Regions from separate parts of the Pseudoalteromonas sp. NZS127_1 genome, predicted to be linked through region 1. Evidence: riboswitches for the same ligand, from Rfam matches in the RefSeq annotation. Region 1 holds a riboswitch; the other holds the start of a gene.
What was found. Region 1 has a riboswitch for lysine ahead of lysC (lysine-sensitive aspartokinase 3). Riboswitches for the same ligand answer to the same signal wherever they lie in the genome.
Positions count from the first base shown of each region.

Region 2: it holds a riboswitch for lysine, as region 1 does, so the genes downstream of both, dapA (4-hydroxy-tetrahydrodipicolinate synthase) here and lysC (lysine-sensitive aspartokinase 3) in region 1, are expected to answer to the same signal.

Region 1 covers NZ_JADYXO010000015.1:112,481-121,628, forward strand. The annotation lists gene I6F50_RS14055 (hypothetical protein) at 1-186, opposite strand, end outside; gene I6F50_RS14060 (hypothetical protein) at 190-1,461, opposite strand; gene nhaD (sodium:proton antiporter NhaD) at 1,684-2,931, shown strand; lysine riboswitch at 3,033-3,205, shown strand; gene lysC (lysine-sensitive aspartokinase 3) at 3,281-4,684, shown strand; gene I6F50_RS14075 (4'-phosphopantetheinyl transferase superfamily protein) at 4,773-5,531, opposite strand; gene I6F50_RS14080 (sodium-dependent transporter) at 5,673-6,995, shown strand; gene I6F50_RS14085 (2-hydroxyacid dehydrogenase) at 7,089-8,069, opposite strand; gene I6F50_RS14090 (glutathione peroxidase) at 8,168-8,740, opposite strand; gene I6F50_RS14095 (NAD(P)-dependent oxidoreductase) at 8,863-9,148, shown strand, end outside.
Region 2 covers NZ_JADYXO010000012.1:73,736-82,883, forward strand. The annotation lists gene acnB (bifunctional aconitate hydratase 2/2-methylisocitrate dehydratase) at 1-1,699, opposite strand, end outside; gene I6F50_RS12285 (OmpA family protein) at 1,992-3,053, opposite strand; gene I6F50_RS12290 (YdiU family protein) at 3,450-4,859, opposite strand; gene I6F50_RS12295 (DNA-3-methyladenine glycosylase I) at 4,871-5,566, opposite strand; lysine riboswitch at 5,759-5,959, shown strand; gene dapA (4-hydroxy-tetrahydrodipicolinate synthase) at 6,150-7,034, shown strand; gene I6F50_RS12305 (2,3,4,5-tetrahydropyridine-2,6-dicarboxylate N-succinyltransferase) at 7,050-7,790, shown strand; gene I6F50_RS12310 (PLP-dependent decarboxylase) at 7,790-8,995, shown strand; gene I6F50_RS12315 (succinylglutamate desuccinylase/aspartoacylase family protein) at 9,001-9,148, shown strand, end outside.

The DNA.
Region 1 (9,148 bases):
ATAAAATCCACGGCTGTCGCGTTTTAAATCGTTACCTAGGGCTGTAAATAGGGCGGTGTAGTCTTCTATGTGTTGGTCAAGCTCTTGCCACATTACGTTGTCTTGCTCGCAAATGTGATAACCCGCTACTAATTTTTTATTAATGGTTTGTAGATGGGTTAGCTCGTCTAAGTTTATGTGTGTCATGGTTTATTTACCTGCCTTTGAATCTGGCTGATGCTCTGAATTAAATGGATATAAAGAAAAGTGCTGACCGGCAATTTTTACGCGGGCTTTTTCATCGCTTTGAATTATTTTAATATCGCTGTCGCTGACTAATTTTTGATACAAAAATAGCATTTCGTCGGCATCGAGATTTGGGTAGCTTTCGTCTAAAAATTGCAGCAAGGGCTGCGGTTTTTTGCGTTTTTTATTAAAGCGCTTAGCAAAGCTGGTTTTAACATCGTTGTAGTCAGGAATATTAGGCGTAACAAATGCAGGCACGTCTTGCTGGTCAGGCAATTGGTATTCTTCGTGTTCAAATTCAACCAAGCTTGCCATGTAAGCCACAATATGGCGTTGCTGACCAAGCGAATATCGCTGTGCGTCGCTCACAAAGTGTGGCTGTACAGCACTTAGCATGTTGTCTACGCCATTTTTACGCACCAGCCCAAGTACTTTGGCTGCTTGGCGAGTAATTAAGTTATTACGGCGCAGCTCTTCGCGCAGTGGCATAAGCATATCGGCACTTTTACGTAAGCTTTCTCTGCCCACTAAATGCATTTCTAATATACGGGTACGTAATTGCTCCAGCATTCGTTTGTCGCTGTAGGCTTTACCCGAGCGTTCAATATGAATAATTTGCTTACTTATTTGCTCTTCAATGAGGGTAAAACACGCATGAAATTCACCACGAATATCAACCATTTCAAGCATGGGCTCTATGTATTCGTCAAACGCTTCTATTACCGCTTTATAACGCTTTTGCAGCGATTGCACCGCATTATTAGATTTAGCTTGTTCAACAATATTTAAAATGGCGTTTTCGTTGTGCGAGTAGAGCTTCATTATTTTACGCACCCGATCATCCATAATGCGGCTAAAGCGGCGTAAGTCGTCAAAGTCTTCTATTTCGCCAGCGTTATCTAGGCGGTTACCTAAGCGTGCTAGGTCGTCTACTAATACGCTAATTTCTTGCGCTAAGCCTAAATGTTCTTCTTGCAGTAAAAACGTAGCAAAGTCGGCAATGGCACGATTTATCTCAAGCTGCGATGATTTAGCCAGTGGAATTAAAATATCTTGGTTTAACAAGCGATTTGTTTCTTTATAAATACGCTCGTTTGACCAAGTAGGCTGTTTTTGTTTAATGGCGTTTTGTACGTCTTTCAGGCTAAAGTCAGCCATTTTAAAACGTTTAAATAATAGCTCTAATACACCCCAATGTTCGGTTATGGTGTTTAGTAGCTTTTTAGCTGGGATCATAAGAGGTTACAACATCCTAGTATTTTATTATTGAGTATTCTGTTCATACTCATTATTACGTATTTTTAATTAACCTTGTCTGTATATAGTATTCGTTTTTAAGACCATTTAATAATAGTTTTTGCATAGAGGCAGTGCTAAAATTCGCGCCGAAAATAGGCACATGAAATGGAATGTTATTTGTGTGTTCTTTAAAACTAAATCAAAGGTTGTTTAACTACCATGGTTTCCTCGATTATTCTAACCCTGATAGCGATTGCATTTTTACTGATCGTTATAGAAGATATAATCCATGTTAATAAAGCTAAAACCACGCTGTTTTTTGGTACGCTTTGCTGGATTCTTCTTTTTATATACCCTCTACATGGGCAAAGCCCCGATACGATTCAACACCTTTTAAACGAAAATATTTTAGAAATTGCCTCGCTATGGCTATTTTTAATGGCTGCAATGACCTTTGTCGCGTATTTAAATTCAAAGGGGTTTATAGAAAATATTGTGCATCGTGTTATGCCAAAAAGTATTAGCGAAAAAAAGCTGATGTTTTTGGTGGGTGGTTTTGCATTTTTGTTTTCGTCGATTTCAGACAACGTAACAGCCACGCTTATATCGCTTGCGGTTGTTATGTCGTTAAAACTTGAACCTAAAAAACTCATTAAATACGCCACGCTTATTGTATTTGGTGTTAACTCAGGCGGGGTATCGTTAATAACCGGTGACGTAACCACACTGATGATATTTTTAGATGGCAAAGTAACCATTGCTCATTTATTACTACTTATAGCGCCAGCACTTGCAAGCGTTATGCTGCTAGCCGCGTTACTGTCTATCGGTATGAAAGGGCGTGTTGAGTTTGCTGGTGCAGGTAAAACCCGCATTGAAAAAACCGACATAACCATTGCTGTTATATTTTTATCTACCGTAGTGAGCACACTTACGCTGAGTGTAATTTACAGCGTACCGCCTTTACTCACCTTTTTGTTTGGCTTATCAGTGATGTTTTTAGTGGCGCAATTTTTAATGCGCAAAAAAGACATCAACAAAGACATAATCGATTTTGTTCGCGATATAGAATACGACACATTACTGTTTTTTGTAGGTGTGCTTTTACTTGTAGGCGCACTTAAAGAAATTGGCATGTTGAGTAAATTTACCGACCTATACACGGTAATGGCACCAGAATACGCAAACTACTTAATGGGCATATTATCAGCCGGGGTCGATAACGTACCACTTACTGCTGCATTATTAAAAGCCGATATAGTAATGAGCCAACAACATTGGTTGTCGTTTACGTATGCAACGGGCGTGGGCGGTTCAATGCTGATCATCGGGTCGGCTGCGGGCATTATTGCCATGAGTAAAGTTAAAGCGCTTACCTTTATGAGCTACTTGCGTTTATCGCTGCATTTATTAATTTGTTACACGGTTGGATATGCGGGCTCGTATTACATGGGCAGTTTTATTTAACTCATAAATTATTAAATGCTTGACAGCTAGACGTCTAAACGATAACTTTCAAAGCCCCGCTACTTAGTGGGGTTTTGTTTTATTAGCCACTGGTTAATAAAGCATTCAGAAGAGGTGCGATACTTAGGTACTTAATGTTAGGCGACGAAAGCCGATGATCATTAAGGAGGGAAGTACTCGCCGAGAAAAACAATGGTACGTCGTTATTGTTTTTCGGTTTATGGGGCTGAATCCTCAAAACTGTCACCAATATAGGTGGAGAGCTTCTGGCAGTGGACTTATCTTCAAGCATTCCTTTGCCAAGTTCTTCTTGTTTTATTGCGATTTGGATATCGCGAAAGGAGACTAAATGACTACCCAATCAGCGACACAAACAGTGCCTCAAACAGAGTTAAGCGCAAAATCAGATTACATCGTTGCCAAATTTGGCGGAACCAGTGTTGCAAACTTTGAAGCGATGAGTCGCTGTAGCGAAATTATTGTTGCAGACAAAAGCGTACGTATTGTTGCCGTGAGCGCTAGTGCCGGCGTAACTAACCACTTAGTTGCACTGTGTAAACCAAGTATTACCTCAAGTGAGCGCCAAGAACACATAAACGGCGTGCTTGCTATTCAACAAACTATTTTAGATGAGTTATCGCTAGATGCCGATTTAGCGGTTGGCTTTAACGAAAGCCTAAAAGCATTTCAAACATTGGCTCAAGAGTCGCTAACAACCGATCAGCAACACGATGAGCTACTGAGCTTTGGTGAGCGTTTATCGTCGTATTTGTTTGCTCAGGTGCTGCGTTTAAATGGCTTAAATGCCGATCGCTTTGATGTGCGCAAGGTACTTAAAACCGACAGCCAATTTGGTAAAGCAACGCCAAATGTTGCAGCCACAGCGCAAGCTGCTAAAGAACATTTAATCCCGTTATTAGATGAGCAGGTAATTGTGACTCAGGGATTTATTGGCAGTGACGAATACGGTCAAACCACAACGCTTGGACGTGGTGGGTCTGATTACAGCGCTGCATTATTAGCGGAAGCAATTAACGCTAAAAGCGTGCATATTTGGACCGACGTAGTGGGTATTTTTAGCACCGACCCGCGTTTGTGCGCAAAAGCGACGCCTATTGCACGTTTAAGTTTTGACGAAGCCGCTGAAATGGCAACCTTTGGCGCAAAAGTATTGCACCCAGCAACTATTTTACCAGCAAGCCGTAGTCACATTAACGTATTTGTGGGTTCTAGTCGCGAGCCTGAGCGTGGCGGTACGTGGATTGAGCGCGAAAAATCGCAGCAACCTGGTATACGCGCAGTAACGCAACGTAAAAACCAAATATTGCTTACGCTTAAAAGCCCAGAAATGCTATTGGCTAGTGGCTTTTTAGCACGCGTATTTACACTATTAAGTGAATACAATATATCGGTAGATTTGGTAACCACATCAGAAATCAGCGTAGCTATAACCCTTGATAACGCGCAAAACGCCTCGCGGCCAGAGCTTGATCAAGAATGCCTAGATAAGCTTGCAGAATTTTGCCATGTGTCGGTAGAAAACAACCTAACATTGGTGGCACTTATTGGCTCTGAGATTCAATTACGCCAACACGAAATGAACTTAATGAGTGTACTAAAAGACTTTAACATTCGATTAATTTGTCACGGTGCTAGTAAGCACAACCTGTGCTTTTTAGTAGAGCAAACTGAGTCAGATAACGTAGTACAGTCTATTCATAGCCGTTTATTAGAAAACGATTTTGCTGCTTAAATAATTTTACTATTAAGAAGCGGTTATTCAGGAAAGCGATTTATTAAAGTTAACTAGTAAAATCAGTTAATAAAGTTACTTAACAAAATCAGTTAATAAAATCATTTAATAAAAAGCATCGCCAGTCGATGCTTTTTTTATGCACCACACTCACATCAAAACAAACATTGCTGTCACTGCTATCAGCTACAGTAACGTGATTGCTGCAAGCACTCAGCTTTGCATTATGTAATTCGTCAAACACATTGGGGCTAAGTAGTTTTGCAATAGGGCGGCTGGTGGCTTTAGCAAGTGACTCTTTTAATGTCCAAATTCTAAAAAACGTATCTGCTTGGGCTTGGGTATTAGTAGGCTTGGTGATAAGTGTAATTTCATCATTATGATAAAAATGCTTAGCAAGCTTTTCAAACGGGCGCTTTAGGCTTACTTTTTCAATATCAAACCCAAACTCGCTTTTATCAAAATTAAGCGCGACGCCAACCAAACCATGCGAGTGCGAAATGCAGGTATTAATAACATCACCACTTACATGTATTTGCAGCTTTGAGCTTGCCTCGTCAAATTCGGTACTCATTTTATTAAGCGCTACGTTCGCATGTTGCGGCTGCGTTATTTTAATAAGGTGTTTTAACAATAACCGCGTCGCTAAATATTCTTGCTTAGCTTGAGGGCTTTTGCGGCGGTTTATAATGGTTAACTCAAATGGGCTTAAGCAATCGGGTAAATTAAAGTCACTAAGCTCAAGTGTTTTAGCATTAAATAATAAAATACTGTTACTCGCTAAAGACAAATTTGCCAATTGAGTTGAAGTAATACTCAAGGCGTTTTTAAAATAGTGTTCAGTCATAAAAGCCCTAAAGCAAAAGAAGTCGCTGATATTGTGAGCGGTTAACGCCACTAATAAAGGCTGGGTACAATTTTATTACTCAGCCGGCATGAAATATGGTTTAATTCACAATAATCAAAATAATAACAGATTTGTAGATGTATGGCACAAGTGCGTGATGGGTTTCAAAGCCGACTTGGTTTTGTTTTAGCCGCTGCTGGCGCAGCAGTGGGTTTGGGTAATATTTGGGGTTTTCCTACGCAAGCGGCCAACCATGGCGGCGGTGCATTTTTACTGGTTTACTTTATTGTTATATTTTTACTTGCGCTCCCTGCGCTGTATACCGAACTTTATTTAGGTCACAAAGCACAAGCTAATCCTGTAAAAGCATTGGGCGATGCATGGCAAAACACTAACCGTAAAGTTGGTGCAGCAGCAGGTTATATAGGCCTTGCAGGCGCAGTTGTTATGCTAAGTTTTTACTCAATAGTGGCAGGGTGGATGCTCTCGTACGCTATTGAACCTATAACAACCTTTTTTGGTTTTACAGGCGCAAGCGAGTTTTTACATAGCGACTCAGTGCTGCGTAATTTTGTATTTACGCCGCTTATGCTTATTTTAACTGCCAGTATTATTTTAAAAGGGGTTAAATCGGGAATCGAAACCTGGTCGCGCCGTTTAATGCCACTGTTGCTCGTATTGCTTGTTGGTTTAATTGCCTACATTGCAACACTTGATGGCGCAAGCGAAGGCTTTGCCGCGTATTTAATTCCTGATTTTAGCCAAATACTCGACCCTAATTTAATTATTGCCGCAATGGGGCAAGCGTTCTTTTCGCTCTCACTAGGTGTGGGCTGTATGATGATTTACGGCTCGTACTTACAGCCAGATGCTAATTTACCAAAGCTCACCGCAGGTGTTGCTTTACTTGATACCAGTGTCGCGTTTTTAGCGGGTTTACTTATTATTCCTGCTATTTATGTGGCGCAGCACAACGGTGTAGAAGTATTTAGTGGCGGTAAACTGATTGGTGAAGGGCAACTTATTTTTGCTATTTTGCCTGCGCTATTTAGCACCATGGGCGAAATTGGTTTATTAGTCGGTTTATTGTTTTTTGTATTAATGTCTATCGCATCGGTTACGTCAACTATATCGACTACTGAAATTCCGGTAGCGTTTTTAGTCGAAAATCACAACGTTAGCCGCACCAAAGCAACGTGGGCAGTAAGCGCTGTTGTACTTGTGTGTGCAAGCGCGATTATATTAAATTTTGATTGGTTATTTGGCTTAGTCATTATGCTATTTACCCAATACCAATTGCCGCTTATGGGCTTGTTTTACTTTATTACGGTAGGTTGGATGTGGCAGCGTGGTAATAAATTACATCAAGCAACAACAGGCGTACATTACTGGTTTGCTCAGTATATTCGTTTTGTTTGCCCAATATTAATGACCTTGGTATTTGCAAACGTCGCGTTTGGCTAAGCTCTATTTAAAGTGAATTTTTAAACAAAAAAGCGAATAGGGCTCACCTTATTCGCTTTTTTTGTACCTGTTATTTAGGTATAGCCAAGAACTTTATAAAACCTCATTAGTTAAAGATTTACCTTCATTTACTTCCAGCGCGTTAAGTAGGGTTGTATTTGCTATTTCGGTGAGTGCTTCTTGGGTAAAAAAGCCCTGATGCCCCGTTACTAAAACATTTTTAAAGCTCACTAAACGCGAAAATATATCGTCTTGGTTTATTTCGTCGCTATGATTTTTAAAAAATAGCTCCGACTCTTGCTCGTATACGTCGAGCCCCAAGTAGCCTAGTTTTTTAGTTTTAAGCGCGCTAATACACGCTTTGCTGTTAAGCAGTGCGCCTCGTGAGGTATTAATAAGCATAACGCCGGTTTTCATTTTGCTAAACGCCTCGTCATTTATTAAATGATGAGTTTGCTCGGTAAGTGGGCAATGCAAAGAAATCACATCGCTTTGGCTAAGCAAGGTGTTTATATCGGTAATAGTATAATTGCCAGGTTGTGCGTAGGGGTCGCACACTAATACTTTAGCGCCAAAGCCATTTAAAATGTTACACAGCGCAAGGCCAATTTTACCGCAGCCCACAATACCCACGGTTTTATTGTGCAAGTTAAAACCGAGTAATCCGTTTAAATCAAAATTATCTTCGCGAACGCGGTTATACGCTTTATGGGTTTTACGGCTAAGCGTTAGCATAAGTGCTATGCAGTGCTCAGCTACTGCTTCTGGGCTGTATGCTGGTACGCGTAATACCTTTAATTTATGTGCTTTTGCTGCAGGTAAATCAACGTTATTAAACCCTGCACAACGCAGCAAAATAGTGTTTATGCCTTGGCTTGCCAGTTGCTCAATAACAGCGGCGTTTACGGTGTCGTTAACAAACACGCATATGGCATCAAACCCGCTTGCTAAAATAGCGGTTTGTTCGCTCAGAGCTTGCTCAAAATACGTTATTTTTATATCACGCTGATCGCGTGTACTTTGTTCAAAAAAAGGCAGTTCGTACTTTTGAGTACTAAAAAAAGCAATGTTCATGGTAATAGCCTCGACGCTTAAGGAGTATTATTTATTACTAATACAATAAACTACTTTATAAACCTGTGCTTTAGTAGTACGCATTTTATTGATTTAAATTAAGCCTTAAGCGGAGCCTTACTTGAGGTAAACAAAGGTATTTTTGAAGATAACTTTTTACCATCTTTAGCTGCGCTTAACTTTGCAGCTTGCAGTAGGTTGCTTTCTATTACTTGTTTAAGTGTTTCGGGCTTAGTGCGCGGTGCATAACGTGCAACAAGTTGCCCTTGTGAGTTAATTAAAAACTTAGTGAAATTCCACTTAATAGCACGGTTTTGCGAAATACCCCGCGTATGCGATTTTAAATAATTAAACAACGGATGTGTTTCCGGCCCGTTTACCATTACCTTACCAAATACCTCAAACGAGGTATTAAATTGCTCTTGGTAAAAGTCTTTAATGGCTAAATTATCAAGCGGCTCATTTTGGCCAAACTGGTTACACGGAAACGCAAGTACAGTAAAACCATGGCCTTTGTATTGCTGATAGAGCTTTTCGAGCGCGTTTAATTGCACCGAAAAATTACACTTACACGCTGTATTAACAATAAGTACGGTTTTGCCCTGTAACTGGCTAAGAGAAAAATTTTCGCTGTTAAAAAGTGGTGCATTAAATTGATAAATACTGTCCATAGGTTACCTACTTACCTTTCCCGCTTAAGGAAATTTTATAAAGATTTTCATTCGCTTTTTTATCGACCGGTTGACATAATCGAGGTCTAGTTTCTAAGTTATCAGTTTAATAGGTCATTTTTATGTCAATGAAAGTCGCATTTATAGGTTTAGGCGTAATGGGTTACCCAATGGCGGGGCATTTAGCAAAAGCAGGGCATAGCGTATGCGTTTATAACCGCACTCAAGCTAAAGCACAAACGTGGACTGCAGAACATTCAGGAAGCTTTGCACCAACCCCGCGCGAAGCTGCCAGCAATGCCGACATCGTATTTATGTGTGTTGGTAACGATGACGACTTACGCTCAGTAGTCTATGGCGACGATGGCGTGTTAGCAGGCATGTTACCGCACACTGTTTTGGTTGATC
Region 2 (9,148 bases), on a different contig from region 1:
TCTCAACTGTTAATAAACCTTGTTTGATACCGTAGTAAGGGATTGCATGAACAAGGTCACGTAGAGTGATACCTGGTTGCATTTCGCCTTTAAAACGAACCAAAATAGATTCAGGCATATCAAGTGGCATAACACCGGTTGCTGCTGCGAATGCTACTGCACCCGAACCTGCTGGGAATGAAATACCTAATGGGAAACGTGTATGTGAATCACCACCAGTACCTACGGTATCTGGTAATAACATACGGTTTAACCACGAGTGAATAATACCATCACCTGGACGAAGTGAAACACCGCCACGGTTCATGATGAAATCAGGAAGCGTATGGTGAGTGCTTACATCGATAGGCTTAGGATAAGCTGATGTATGACAGAATGACTGCATTGTTAAATCTGCAGAGAAACCTAAACATGCTAGATCTTTAAGTTCATCACGTGTCATAGGACCTGTTGTATCTTGCGAACCAACAGTTGTCATTTTAGGCTCACAGTACTGACCTGGGCGAATACCTGCAACGTTACATGCTTTACCAACCATTTTTTGCGCTAGTGTGAAGCCTTTATCAGAAACTTCTGTTGCTGTTGGTACTTTAAATGTATCAGTTGCACCTAAGCCAAGAGATGTACGCGCTTTATCAGTTAAACCACGACCGATAATTAGTGGAATACGACCACCAGCACGAACTTCATCTAAAATCACATCAGATTTAAGCTCAAAAGTAGAAATCACTTTATCAGTACCATGTTGCTTAACAACACCTTCGTACGGATAAATGTCGATTTGCTCGCCCATGTTGAGTTCATCAACATTTAATTCGATTGGTAATGCGCCTGAATCTTCCATTGTGTTGAAGAAGATTGGAGCAATTTTATTACCTAAACATACACCGCCAACACGCTTGTTTGGTACAAACGGGATATCATCGCCCATAAACCAAAGTACAGAGTTAGTTGCAGACTTACGAGAAGAACCCGTACCAACAACATCACCTACGTAAGCAAGTGGTAAACCTTTAGTTTTTAATTCTTCAATCTGAGTAATTGGACCTACTTCGCCCGCTTTATCAGGTGTAATACCATCGCGTTCAATTTTTAGCATTGCTAAAGCATGAAGTGGGATATCTGGACGAGACCATGCATCTGGTGCAGGAGACAAGTCATCAGTATTTGTTTCGCCAGTTACTTTAAATACAGTAACTGAAATCTTTTCAGCAACAGCTGGTTTATTAGTAAACCATTCTGCATTTGCCCAAGACTCAATAATTTGCTTAGCGAATGTATTACCTGCTTTTGCTTTTTCTTCTACATCGTAGAACGCATCAAACATAAGTAATGTATTTGAAAGGCCTTTAACTACGATTGGTGCAAGTGTTTCGTCATCAAGTAGGTCAATCATTGGTGCGATATTGTAACCGCCCAACATTGTACCTAATAATTCTGCCGCTTTTTCTTTAGAAACAAGTGGAGAATTAGTTTCACCTTTAGCTACAGCTGCTAAGAAGCCCGCTTTAATGTAAGCAGCATCATCAACACCTGCTGGTATACGCTGAATGAACAAATCTAAAATGAATTCTTCTTCACCTGCAGGTGGAGTTTTGATTAATTCAATAAGATCAGCAGTTTGCTGAGCATCTAATGGCGCTGGTACGATACCTAACGCGGCACGTTCTTCTACGTGTTTACGATATTCTTGTAGCACAATATTGCCCTCTTGGTGACGTGAAAGTATCCGGTAGCGCTTCAAGCGCAAATAAGTTACCCAATACTTATAGTATTCTAACGCGTAATTATAAAGCTTTTATGGATAGATGAAAATCCATCCAGTTACGCAACTGATTATACCGATTATAAATACTATGAATAGTGGTTGTAGTAAAAACTATTTTCATGAATACTTGTTAAGTAAGAATCATTACCATTAACCAATATTAATTTATTACAGGCATAAAAAAACCCAGCACTTGGCTGGGTTTTTATTACAAACTATTTAATTAACGTAAAACTTTAACGTTTTTGATAGTTTTGATATGCGCTTCTACACGACGGTTCTCTGCATTTGCAGCTTTAGTGTTTGCATCATTTTTAAGACGCTCTTCACCTAAACCAACTGTAGTAATACGGTCTTTAGCAATGCCATCAGAAACTAATTGCTTAGCTACTGCATCAGCACGTTTTTTAGATAACCATTTGTTGTAAGTTGCTTTACCTACAGAAGAAGTGTGACCTTCTAAAAGTACTGTTGTATCTGGGTACTCTTTTAAGAATGCAGATACTTTTTCAATATCGTTTAAGTACTGAGTAGATACTGCTGAAGCATTGTTAGGGAAAGTCACTAATAAGCTTACAGTTACTTCTTTATCTTCATATAAAGTACAACCAGTGCCATCAACTGCATCAGTCATAGGCGTGTTAGCACACTTATCATCTGCATCAGGAATGTTGTCGTTGTCGCTATCTGTAGGAGCTACAGCTACTTCAATTACCTTAGGCTCTGGAGCTGGTTTAACTGGCTCTACAGGAGCTGAATTTTGGCCAAATAAGTAGTTAATACCAATTTTAGCGCCTACATCTGTGTAACCACGGTCAAGACCTTGGTATACAGCTGTTTCAGCATTTACAAATAAGCCATCTGTAATGAAATGTTGGTAACCAACACCTGCATTTAAGAATGTGTTGTCATCTACTACGTCCATTTCTTTAATACCGAAAAGACCGTAGAAAGGACCACCATTTAAATGGTAAAGAGCATCAATACCGTAACGCTCGCCATCAATACTGTTGCGGTTGCCAGCAACTTTATCAAAAGCATTAAAATCCATATCTGCATATTCAAGACGTGCGCTCCAGTAATCACTGAAACGGTAACCGGCTTCAACACCCCAGCCAGTTGATTCATTTACGTCAAGACCAGCTTGAGCACGCATGTTTTTCCAAGATGCGTCATAGTAGTCGCCAAATGCGCCAATGTAGAAACCTTCTTCTTTATCAGCAGCGAATGTAGATGCGCTAGTTGCAGCCAACGCGATTGCAATTGTAAGTGATTTTAATTTCATTGTTTTCTTCCCATTTGAACAATTTTAAATTGTAGCTAATCGATACTAGCTCAATCAGTTTTATATAGACTAACTGAGCCTTTGTTAATCAATACTTAACGAAAAATAAAGTTTATAACTTTTTTCTATGCCCAGTCACAACACACATCCACTTACTATAGGCGAAATTAAAACTTTATTGAAAAATAAATATAGTAGTTTTTTGTAAATTAGTACTTAGCAAGGAATGTAAGAGCAATTAAATTAAATGCACTTATAAATGTAAATGCAAAGAAACATTGCTTGGCTTTAATTCGGCGCATAATACCACCAGAATTAACATTCCCCTAGATATATGCGCATGTTTGATTAAAAAATGACTCTTTTTAATCATGTGGTTATATTTAAAGTTAAGAGTTAAGTACCACAAAAAGTCTGGTAATCATTCTCATTTATCGGCGTAGCTTGAAATTCTGATAATTTTCCACTGTCAGAATACGGGTTACTGGCTATTTTTATAAAGCGCTGTAGCAACTCACTAGACCCAGTAGCATTATATTGTGCAATTATTTCTTCGATCACATGATTACGCGGTATTACACGAGGATTTGCAGCTCTCATTACTTCATAACTATTATCGTCGGTTAAGCTTACCCACTTAGCTCTCCATTCAATTAGCGACTCTGGTATTACTACTTCTTCTTTTAAGGATTCAGTAAGCGCATCGAAAGTATTGGTGTAGTCGAGCTGGTTATCTTTTAATAGTGTTAACAACTCTGCGATTAACTCGCCGCTACTATTACAAGATTCATTTAAACCCAGTTTTTGTGCCCACATAGCCGTAAATTCAGTATTAAACTGCTCAGCAAAACTATTAATAAATGGCGTCATTAATGAAACCGCTTGCTCGTCATCATCGCTAATAAGTGGTATTAAACTCTCAGCTAAACGAGCACAGTTCCAGTTAGCTATATTAGGTTGATTACCAAATGCATACCGACCTTGTTTGTCGATAGAGCTAAATACGGTATCAAAGTCAAAGCTATTCATCATGGCACACGGGCCGTAATCAATGGTTTCTCCACTTACTAGCGTATTATCGGTATTCATTACTCCATGAATAAAGCCAACACGCATCCAGCTCACAACTAGCTTAACTTGGTTTTTAATCACAGCGCCTAAAAATGCTAAATAACGCTGCGATCCTGTATCGGTTATTTCTGGGTAGTGTCGCTCTATAGCTAAATCGGCTAAATTTTTAAGTCCTTCAACATCGCCTTGCGTCGCTAAATATTGAAACGAGCCAACACGAATATGGCTCGTTGCTAAACGAGTAACTATAGCGCCTGCTTGTGGCGGATTGCGATAAACCGTTTCGCCACTACCAACAACCGCTAAGCAGCGTGTGGTTTTAATGCCTAGTGCATGCATTGCCTCGCTCATTACGTATTCACGAATAGCAGGACCAAGTGCACAACGTCCATCTCCCCCTCTTGAGTAAGGAGTAGCACCAGAGCCTTTTAATTGAATATCCCACAACTGGTTTTTATCATCATTAATAGCGCCCAGCAAATGCGCTCGCCCATCGCCTAAACGTGGTGAAAAATGTCCAAATTGGTGCCCAGAGTAACCAAGTGCTACTGCAGGAATCGCCTGTTTTTCGTTACCGCTAAAAGTGCTAGCACGCAAATCAGCTGCAACGTTAATATTAAACTCTTTTGCTAAGCTCTCGTTCCACAGCAATAACTGAGGAGAGGCAACACTTGCAGGAAAATCTTCTATCGCAAAGTTTTCCGTAATGTCTGTGTATCTTGGCACTAATTTCATGGTAATTCCTATTATTGCTGACTTATACCAACACGGTTGTCACCAACGCCATAAGCAACAATTAAACTTAACTCTTGCATACTTAAGCCGCTTTGCTTTTGCATTTCATTAAAAAAAGCTTGGGCAGCACTCAGTGATTTTTTAGTTTGTAAGCCGCCGTCTATAATTTTATGAGCACGTAAGTAATTCTCTACATCGCGTGATAGTAAAAAGGTATCTTTACCAAGTGCTCGTAGCGCATAAGGTCCTGTATTTCCGCCTAAACGCGAACCATGTTTTTTTAAATACGCCCATAAACCAATAATATCGTCTGCTGGCCAATTAGCGACAAACTGGCTAAAACTGCCATGTTCCCCTGCTATTTCGTGGATCATGTAAGCATTTTCGGTAATTGTTTTTACTTTTTTATAGTTACGAACGATTCGCTCATCCGTTGCTTTTTGTTCCAGCATATCAGGTGGCATCATTAATAACTTATCAACGCTAAAATCCCAAAAAACCTCTCTAAAGCCTGGCCACTTATTATTAATGACTGACCAATAAAAGCCGCTTTGAAATACTTTTCGAGTAAATTCCTCAAGCCAATCGTCGTCACTTAACGTGCTTAGTTGTTTTTTAGATAGCGGTTTTGCAAGTAATAACTTAAGCATTTTTTCGGAGCCTTTTCGCTCTACCGCTCGCTTATAAATATCGCTAAATTTTTCCATACTAATTAAATACCTCACTACTTATATTGCTAGTGTACGAGAAAAGCACCCAATACGTAACCACTCCCATTATGGATGAATGAATATGCATTTAGTCGCTTGACACCTAGACGGCTAAAATGCTTTAATCGCCGTAATTACCCTATTTAAATTGCACAGGTTTGTAAGTTTTTACTCTACAAACAGGTGTAAAGGGCTAGAAGAGGTGCGTTATTCAGGTAGCGTATGTTAGGAGCGCAAACTCCAGTGAGCATACGTGAGGGGGATTAACGCCGAGAAGTAACCACTTTTGCGAGGTGTTTATTTCGGGCGACTAGGTTGAACCCTAGCGACTGTCACCAATAGCTGCTTATAAAAAGCAGCTTATTAGTTTGGTGGAGAGCTTCTGGTCTTAAATATTAAGGCCGTGCGCCCTATTATTTTAAGCCCATTCGCTCTTCGAATTATTAGTTCGAACGACGTTAATGCGGCTCCTTCCATAAAGCTTTTTAACTCTTCGAATAATACCAATTGCATTAAATTAGTTATCGCTAAAATGATCACGTTTTTAATAAAGTTGGTACAAATTATAAGTTCGTGAGAGATGATCAACAACTTCAATTTAAACGACTACTCATTGTGGACCGCGCTCGTAACGCCATTTGATCAACACGGCGATGTTGACTACAACACGTTAACTAAACTGGTTAGCGATCAAGAAGCGGCACATAACGGTATTTTACTACTTGGCAGTACGGGCGAAGGTTTAGCACTCACGCAAAAAGAGCAACAAGCCATTGTTGAACACGTATGCCAACTAAAACCAGCAGTACCACTCATGGTTGCTGTGGGCGGTAGTAACTTAAAGCAACAAATTGAGTGGGTTAACTACTGTAATACACTCCCAATTCATAGCTTTTTACTTGGCTCACCGCTTTATGCAAAGCCTGGCGCTATAGGTCAAACTCATTGGTTTGAAAGCCTACTTAATGCAAGTGTTCACCCGTGTATGCTTTATAACGTACCGGGTCGAAGTGCTGTTAGCATTCCAACGGCAACAATTCAAAACTTACAAAATAATAAAAATTTATGGGCACTAAAAGAAGCGAGCGGCAGCATTGCTCAGTTTGAAGCTTATCGCCAAGCAGCGCCTAATTTAGCTATTTTTAGTGGCGACGATGCGCTAATGCCATATTTTGCCCAAGCCGGTGCAAAAGGTTTAGTGTCGGTAGCTGCAAATGCATGGCCCGCACAAACTCACGAGTTTGTTAAACGCAGCTTAAGTGGTCAACACCCTAATTTATTTGCCCAGTGGTCAAGCGCTATTAATAGCCTATTTGCTGTTGCAAACCCTATTCCCGTAAAGGTATTGATGCATTTGCAAGGTCGCTTAAGCAGCCCGCAACTTCGTCCACCTTTAACACACCTTGAGTTAACTCAAACCGATTGCATCACAACTGCAAACAACACCATTTTATCTTGGCATTAAATACAGGTTTTTATAATGAGCTGGTTAGAACTATTAAATAATTTAGAATCGGGCGCAGTACGCGCAGCATCACAAAACGAAAGCGGCCAATGGCAAGCTAACGTAGAAGTAAAACAAGGCATTTTGGATGCCTTCAAAAATGGCACTAATACTGAGTTTGCAGGTGGTTTTGTTGATAAACATAACTTAGCTCCGCAAGAATTTAGTACTGACGATGGCGTACGTATGGTGCCGGGTGGCTCTAGTGTTCGCCGTGGTGCTTATGTTGCTAAAGGCACGATTATTATGCCACCAGCGTATGTAAACATTGGTGCATACATCGACGAAGGCACAATGGTAGATAGCCACGCATTAGTTGGCTCGTGTGCACAAGTAGGTAAAAACGTACATTTAAGTGCTGCAGTGCAGCTTGGTGGTGTACTTGAGCCAATTGGTGCAAGCCCAGTAGTTGTAGAAGACGACGCCTTTATTGGCGCTGGCTGTATTATTGTTGAAGGCGTAGTCATTAAAAAAGGCGCAGTACTTGCCCCTGGCGTGCGTTTATCAGCAACTATTCCGGTATACGACTGCGTAAACGAGCGACAACTAGATAAAGGCGAGCCTATTCCTGAATATGCCATTGTAATACCAGGCTCTCGCCCTGCGTCAAACGAATGGGCGCGCGAGCAAGGCCTAAGCATGTCGTGTGCGTTAATTGTTAAATACCGCGACGAGAAAAGCGATGCATCATTATTACTTGAAGAGGTTTTACGATAATGAGCTTTTTGAGCACGCCTATCAAAACTGCTGTAAATACAATTACACAACAGCTTGATACACCTTTTTTTGTTTACGACCTAGATCAACTAAACGCGCATCTTGCACGCTTAGTTGCGCAAACCGATGTAAAACTGTGGTACGCGGTAAAAGCAAATCCTCTGTCTAAAATTATTCAAAGCTTAGACAGTGCTGGCTTTAATTTTGACGTAGCAAGTAAAGGTGAGCTTGAGCAAGTGCTAGCACAAGGTATTAGCTCACAGCGCGTGCTCAACACAGGGCCTGCAAAAAGCCCTAAACAAATTAAACACTTTATTGAGCGCGGAGTACGTATATTCGTAGCCGAAAGCCTCAATCAAGTACGTTGGTTAAACCAACAAGCGCAACTGCAAAATACGCAGTTACAAGTGTTACTGCGAGTGCAATTACGCTGGCCTGAAGGTGAAAAAAATCCACTGGGCGGCGACAGCCTTACGCCGTTTGGTTTGGGTTGTAATGAGTGGCAAGCTTTAAATATATCTGATTATTCAGCTCTTAGTTTTGATGGTTTGCATATTTTTCAGTGGGGCAACATGCTTAGCACACAAAAGCTAAGCGACTTGTGGTCACAAATGATTGCCCCCCTTAGCCAACTTGCCAACGATTTAAATATTAGCCTTAAAATTTTAGATTTAGGCGGTGGTTTAGGCATTCCTTATACACAAAATGAAGCAACGCTTGATTGGGATGACTTAATAGCTGCTCTCGCTAAAATAAAGCATGATGCGGGTGTAGAAGAGTTATGGATGGAGCTTGGCCGTTATGCCGTAGGCGAATGTGGTCATTACGCAAACCCAGTGGTAGAGCGCAAACAAAACTATAACCAAGAACAGGTTATTTTGAGCGGTGGCATAAATCATTTATTACGCCCTGCTGTTACCAGCCAAGATTTTCCTGCTGCATTACTACGTGAATCCAGTGCTAAAACTCAAGCGGTCACTTTATACGGCCCGCTTTGTACAGCGCTTGATTGCTTAGGTGAGCATAACCTGCCAAGCGATTTAAATGAGCACGACTGGCTAGTGTTTAGCCAATGCGGTGCTTACGGCTTTACCGAAAGTATGCCGTATTTTTTATGCCACGAGCTCGCCGGCGAGTATACATTGCAAAACGGTGAACTTACCTGTGTTCGCCAAGCCGAAAATGCCAGCCACTACTTAAGGTAATAAGCATGAGTAATACAACACACATCAGCCAAGAAAACATTGTAGTAGGGGAAGTTGCAAATGGCTTACCGCTTACAATTCCGGTGTATCGTTTAAAAGGTGATGGTACAGGGCCTAGTGTTTATGTTCAGGCCAATATGCATGGTGCTGAAG